Ramlibacter pinisoli: one gene and its partner. The protein of the gene in region 2 binds, or shares a complex with, the protein of the main gene of each other region. Links are inferred from orthologs where the notes say so. Each region holds a gene or a part of one and is shown on either strand. Other genes may lie near its edges. The genes, in order: pmbA and tldD.

Region 1 (3,291 bases), on a different replicon or contig from region 2:
AGCCGTTCGACGTGGCACTGCGCCGCTTCAAGCGCACCATCGAGAAGCTGGGCCTGCTGACGGAACTGCGCGCCCGCGAGTTCTACGAGAAGCCCACGGCCGAGCGCAAGCGCAAGAAGGCCGCTGCGGTCAAGCGCCACTACAAGCGCGTGCGCAGCATGCAGCTGCCCAAGAAGCTCTACTGACCGACGCCGCCTTCGGGCGGTCGCCAGCCAGCCTGCCCCGGGGACGCTCGCGGCGGGCTTTTTCTTTTTGCCGGAGGAACGAGATGGCCCTGAAGGAACGAATCAACGAGGACATGAAGGCCGCCATGCGCGCGCGCGAGACCGAGCGCCTGGGCACCATCCGCCTGCTGACCGCCGCGATGAAGCAGAAGGAAGTCGACGAGCGCGTCGACCTCGACGACGCGGCGATCGTCGGCATCGTCGACAAGCTCATCAAGCAGCGCAAGGACAGCATCGAGGCCTTCCAGAAGGCCGGCCGCCAGGAGCTGGCCGACAAGGAAGCCGCCGAGATCACCGTGCTGCAGGCCTACCTGCCGGCCCGCCTGTCGGCCGACGAGATCGCCACCGAAGTCCGCGCCATCGTCGCCGAGCTGGGCGCCACGGGCCCCGGCGACATGGGCAAGGTCATGGGCGCCGCCAAGCAGCGCCTGGCGGGCAAGGCCGAGATGGGCCAGGTGTCGGCTGCGGTGAAGGCTGCGCTGGCGGGGTAAGGACACACCACAACGCCGTCATGCCGGGCTCGACCGGCATCCATCTCCGGACGCTGGTGCGCACCCGGACCACGTTCGGGAGATGGATTGCGGGTCAAGCCCGCAATGACGGGGATGTGGTGAAGACGCGGAGCGCCGGCGCCCCTCGACAACCTTCAGGCTGTTCTTTCGCGCCCTTCGCGCAACCTTTGCGTCCTGCGCGGACGGAAGTCCGCTCCCTCCTTCTCCGCCTTGGTGACCGTGGATCCCGGCATTCGCCGGGATGGCCGGCGCTCGCGCGGCTTCGCCGCGCTACGAGCCGGCCACCTTCATCCGGTTGACCAGGATCGAGCCCACGGTCTTGGCGCCGTAGTTGTAGGTGTCGGCGCCCACGGCGTCGATGCCCAGGAACATGTCCTTCATGTTGCCGGCGATGGTGATCTCCTGCACCGGGTAGGCGATCTCGCCGTTCTCGACCCAGAAACCGCTGGCGCCGCGCGAGTAGTCGCCGGTCACGTAGTTCACGCCCTGCCCCATCAGCTCGATCACGAACAGGCCGGTGCCCAGCTTGCGCAGCATGGCCACCAGGTCGTCGCCGGGCTGGGTGAGGCGCGAGGTGAGGGTCAGGTTGTGCGAACCGCCGGCGTTGCCGGTGGTCTTCATGCCCAGCTTGCGGGCCGAATAGCTCGACAGGAAGTATCCCTCCACCCGGCCGGCGTCCACCACCTTGCGGCCGCTGGTGCGCACGCCCTCCTCGTCGAACGGGGCGCTGCCTTTGCCGCGCTGCAGGTGCGGGTCCTCCAGCACGTCGATGTGGTCCGGGAAGATGGTCTTGCCCAGGGAATCGACCAGGAAGCTGCTGCGCCGGTACAGCGAGCCCCCGCTGGTGGCCTGCACGAAGGCGCCCAGCAGGCCGGCGGCCAGCGGCGACTCGAACAGCACCGGGCACTCGCGGGTGGCGATCTTGCGCGACTTCAGTCGCGACAGCGCGCGTTCGGCGGCATAGCGGCCCACGTCCTCGGGCCGGGCCAGCTCGCCGGCGGCGCGCATCGAGGAGTACCAGGCGTCGCGCTGCATGCCGCCGCCCTTGCCGGCAATGGGCGCGACCGAGATCGAATGGCGCGAGCTGGCATAGCCGCCGCGGAACCCGCGCGTGTGCGAGCTGAAGAAATGGCTCTGCTGCGCCGACACGCCGGCGCCTTCGCTGTTGGTGATGCGCTTGTCGGTAGCGAACGCTGCCGCCTCGCAGGCGAGCGCGATCTCGGTGGCCTTTTCGCTGTCGATGGTCCAGGGGTGGAACAGGTCGAGGTCGGGCTGCTCGCTCGCGCCGGCGATGTCCTGTGCATCGGGCAGGCCGGCCACCGGGTCCTCGGCCGTGAAGCGCGCGATGTCGTAGGCGGCCTGCACGGTCTGCTCGATGGCGGCCTCGGAGAAGTCGGACGTGCTGGCGTTGCCGCGGCGCTGGCCGATGTAGACGGTGACGCCCAGCGACTTGTCGCGGTTGCGCTCGACGTTCTCCAGCTCGCCCTTGCGTACCGACACCGACAGGCCGCAGCCTTCCGAGGCCTCGGCTCCGGCATCCGTCGCGCCGAGCTTCTTCGCATGGGCCAAGGCCTTGTCGACGAGTTGCTCGAAGGTGGCGCGGTCGTAGGAGAAGCCGGTGGCGGGGCGGTGGGAGGGTTGGTTCATGGCGGGGGCTATGATACTTGCGGCCGCTCGCACAGCCGGGCAGCGCCACCCCCTCCCCACCATGTCACGCAAACCGAAAAAGGGCTATTTCGTGCGCGGGCAGTTCGTCGCCGAAGGCAGCGAACTCGACCTGCAGCTGAAGGCCGAACAGAAGCATTTCCAGGAGAGCAGCAAGACCGAGCTCAAGCGGGAGAGCACCGAGCTGCAGAAGCTCGGTGAAGACCTGCTCACGCTGCGTGCGGGCCTGCGCGAGGGCCTGCAGCTGTCCGAGAAACTGGTCGATGCGCTCGACGAAGCCAACCGCATCACCAACTTCGAGGGCCGGCGCCGCCAGATGCAGTTCGTCGGCAAGCTCATGCGGCAACTCGACGAGGAGCAGCTCGCTGCCGTGCGCGCCGCACTCGAGGAGCAGCGCAAGGGATCCGCGAGCGAGAGCCTGGCCCTGCACGAGGCCGAGCGCTGGCGCGACGACCTGATCGCGCGCGACGAGGCGCTGCAGGAATGGCTCGACCGGCATCCCGGCACCGACAGCCAGCAGCTGCGCGCCCTGATCCGCCAGGCGCGCAAGGACCGCCAGCCCAGCCAGGACGAGGTCTCGCGCGGCGAGGTGCCCCGGCACGGGCGGGCCTACCGCGAGATCTTCCAGTTCGTGAGGGAGCAACTGCAGCATGACTGACACCTTCGACCCGGTGCGCATCGGCATCGTTTCGGTCAGCGACCGCGCCTCCAGCGGCGTGTACGAGGACAAGGGCCTGCCCGCGCTCAAGGACTGGCTCACGCGCGCGCTGAAGAACCCCGTCACCTTCGAGCCGCGCCTCATCCCCGACGAGAAGGAGCGCATCAGCGCCGCGCTGGTGGAACTGGTCGACGCCGGCTGCAGCCTGGTGCTCACCACCGGCGGCACCGGC
Region 2 (3,163 bases):
TGGCAGTCCTTGTTGCCGTTGGTCTGAACGATGGCCACCTGGCCGTTCTTGTGCACCGACAGGAAGTGGTGGCCGCGCGCCGCCGCCTGGATCGCGTCGGTGGCGATGCGGATGTTGCCGTCGGTGCCGTTCTTGAAGCCGATCGGCGCCGACAGGCCGGAGGCCAGCTCCCGGTGCACCTGGCTCTCGGTGGTGCGGGCGCCGATGGCACCCCAGGCGATCAGGTCGCCGATGTACTGCGGCGAGATCACGTCCAGGAACTCGCTGCCGGCCGGCAACCCGAGCCGGTTGATCTCGATCAGCAGCTGGCGGGCGATGCGCAGCCCCTCGTCGATGCGGAACGACTCGTCCAGGTAAGGGTCGTTGATCAGCCCCTTCCAGCCGACCGTGGTGCGCGGCTTCTCGAAATAGACGCGCATCACGATCTCCAGCGTGTCCGCGTACCGGGCCCGCACGTCCTTGAGCTTGCGCGCGTACTCGAGCGCCGCCGCCGGGTCGTGGATGGAACACGGCCCGATGATCAGCAGCAGGCGGTCGTCGCGGCCGGCCATGATGTCCTGGATGCGCTTGCGCGTCGCGGTGATCAGCGCCTCGACGGCGGTGCCCCGGATCGGGAAGAACCGGATCAGGTGTTCGGGAGGAGGCAGCACGGTGATGTCCTTGATGCGTTCGTCGTCGGTGTCGCTGGTCTTGTCGACAGGACGCGCATACCAGGGCTCGCTGGCGTTGGGGGTCATCGCGGTCATCGGGGTGCTCCTGAGGTGGTGCGGTTTTCGAAAGGACAAGAAAAAACCGCCGGGGGTACCGGCGGTTTGTTCGGGGGTTCTGGGTGCGTCTTCGTTCGCGTGCGCTCAGGACTCTCGACCGCCGGTAGGGCCAGAGAACCAAAAGTAGCCGTAAAAGAAGACGCTCTGCGTGCGCATGGGAAAGGAATCTACCACAGGCCGCGCGGACTGCAACGTCAGGCCGTGCCGCCGACCGTCAGGCCGTCGATGCGCAGGGTCGGCTGGCCGACGCCCACCGGCACGCTCTGGCCCTCCTTGCCGCAGGTGCCCACTCCGCTGTCGAGCCGCATGTCGTTGCCGATCATGGTGACGCGCGTCAGCGCGTCGGGGCCGTTGCCGACGATGGTGGCGCCCTTGACGGGGTACTGGATCTTGCCGTTCTCGACCCAGAACGCCTCGCTGGCCGAGAACACGAACTTGCCCGAGGTGATGTCGACCTGGCCACCGCCGAAGTTGGTGGCGTACAGGCCCTTCCGGATGCTCGCGACGATCTCGTCGGGGCTCTTGTCGCCGCCGAGCATGTAGGTGTTGGTCATGCGCGGCATCGGCACGTGCGCATAGCTTTCCCGCCGGCCGTTGCCGGTGGCCGCCACGCCCATCAGGCGCGCGTTGAGGGCGTCCTGGATGTAGCCGCGCAGGATGCCGTCCTCGATCAGCACGTTGCGCTGGCTGGGGTTGCCCTCGTCGTCGACGTTGAGCGAGCCGCGCCGGTCGGCGATGGTGCCGTCGTCCAGCACCGTGACGCCCTTGGCCGCCACCCGCTCGCCGATGCGGCCCGAGAAGGCGCTGGAGCCCTTGCGGTTGAAGTCGCCCTCGAGCCCGTGGCCGATGGCCTCGTGCAGCAGGATGCCGGGCCAGCCGGGGCCGAGCACCACGGTCATTTCGCCGGCGGGCGCCGGCCGCGACTCCAGGTTGGTGAGCGCCGCCTTGACGGCATCGTCGACGTACTCCTGGATGCGGGAGTCGTCGAAATAGGCCAGCCCGAAGCGGCCGCCGCCGCCGCTGGAGCCCACCTCGCGGCGGCCGTTCTGCTCGGCGATGACGGTGACCGACAGCCGCACCAGCGGGCGCACGTCGGCGGCCAGCGTGCCGTCGGCACGCGCCACCATGACCACGTCCCACTCGCTGGCCAGCCCGGCCATCACCTGGACGATGCGCGGATCCTTGGCGCGGGCCCGCTTCTCGACCTTCTCGAGCAACTGCACCTTGGCCGTGCTGTCCAGCGTGGTGATGGGGTCGAGCGCCGGATAGAGCGAGCGGCTGGATGCCACCTTGCGTGCCGCCACCTTGGCCTTGCCGGCGCGAGTAGAGGCCGAGATGGAGCGCACGGTGCGCGCCGCATCCAGCAGCGAGGCCTCGGAGATGTCGTCCGAGTACGCGAACGCCGTCTTCTCGCCGCTGACGGCGCGCACGCCCACGCCCTGGTCGATGCTGAAGCTGCCGGTCTTGACGATGCCCTCCTCCAGGCTCCAGCCCTCGCTGCGGGTGTACTGGAAGTAGAGGTCGGCGTCGTCGACCCGGTGGGCCGTGATCTCGCCCAGGGCACGCGAGAGGTGGGTTTCGTTCAGACCGAACGGCTCGAGGAGCAGGCGCTGCGCGGTGGCGAGACGTTCGATGGTGGGTTCGCGGGAGATCATCGGAGCATTCTAGGAGGTCGTGCCCGCCCCCGCGGGGTGCAGGCTCAGCCTGGCGGGGGCAGCGCCACCGTCCGCAGGAACTGACGCTGCTCCAGTTCAGCCAGCAGGGCGTCGGCGCTCGCAAACCGGTCCTCCGGCCGCTTGGCCATGAGCCGGTCCAGGATGGGCTGGAGCCCCTCGTGTTCCGCCGGCAGGCGCGGCGTGGGCGTGTTCACGTGATGCGCCAGCAGCGCGTTGAGCGATTCCGCCCGGTAGGGCCGCTCGCCCACCAGCATCTCGTACAGCATGATCCCCAGGCTGTAGAGGTCCGAGACCGGCGAGATGGGGTGGCCCGAGGCCTGCTCCGGACTGAGGTAGTACGGCGTGCCGACCACGTCGCCATGGCGGGTCTGCGAAAACGCCAGCTGCTCCGATGCCAGCAGCGACTTCGCGATGCCGAAGTCGGCCACCGCCACCGTGGCATCGGCCCGCCGCATGATGTTTTCCGGCTTCAGGTCGCGGTGGATCACGCCCAGCGCGTGGATGGCCGACAGCGCCTGCGCGACCTGGCCCAGCACCTCCATCACCCGCTCCCGGGCCATGCCGGCGTTCAGTTCGCTGCGCAGGTCGCCGCGCGCGAAGTACTCCATCGCGATGTAGGCGTGGTCGTCGGTGAAGCCCTGGTCGTAGATGCGCACCACGTTCGGGTGCTGGATGCGCGACAGCAGCATGTACTCCTGGATGAAGCGCGACAGGTGCTCG

Evidence for each region.
Region 1: the proteins of tldD (region 2) and pmbA are in contact, whole or in part, in a solved structure (PDB 5NJ9), measured with the Escherichia coli proteins. The link is inferred for Ramlibacter pinisoli from one-to-one orthologs.

Annotation. Positions count from the first base shown.
Region 1 is NZ_WSEL01000003.1:602,435-605,725, forward strand. What follows is about bases 196-3,173. They hold pmbA (metalloprotease PmbA), read right to left. Parts: upstream 2,384-3,173; coding sequence 1,007-2,383; downstream 196-1,006. Other genes in these bases: GON04_RS04060 (GatB/YqeY domain-containing protein), read left to right, coding at 269-715; yjgA (ribosome biogenesis factor YjgA), read left to right, coding at 2,445-3,059; mog (molybdopterin adenylyltransferase), read left to right, coding at 3,052-3,173. Outside these bases: rpsU (30S ribosomal protein S21), read left to right, coding at 1-185; more of mog, read left to right, coding at 3,174-3,291.
Region 2 is NZ_WSEL01000009.1:1,861,025-1,864,187, forward strand. Bases 193-3,042 are described here. They hold tldD (metalloprotease TldD), read right to left. Parts: upstream 2,423-3,042; coding sequence 962-2,422; downstream 193-961. Other genes in these bases: GON04_RS23295 (3-deoxy-7-phosphoheptulonate synthase), read right to left, coding at 193-746; GON04_RS23305 (protein kinase domain-containing protein), read right to left, coding at 2,467-3,042. Also shown: more of GON04_RS23295, read right to left, coding at 1-192; more of GON04_RS23305, read right to left, coding at 3,043-3,163. UniProt on the Escherichia coli protein: Metalloprotease involved in CcdA degradation. Suppresses the inhibitory activity of the carbon storage regulator (CsrA).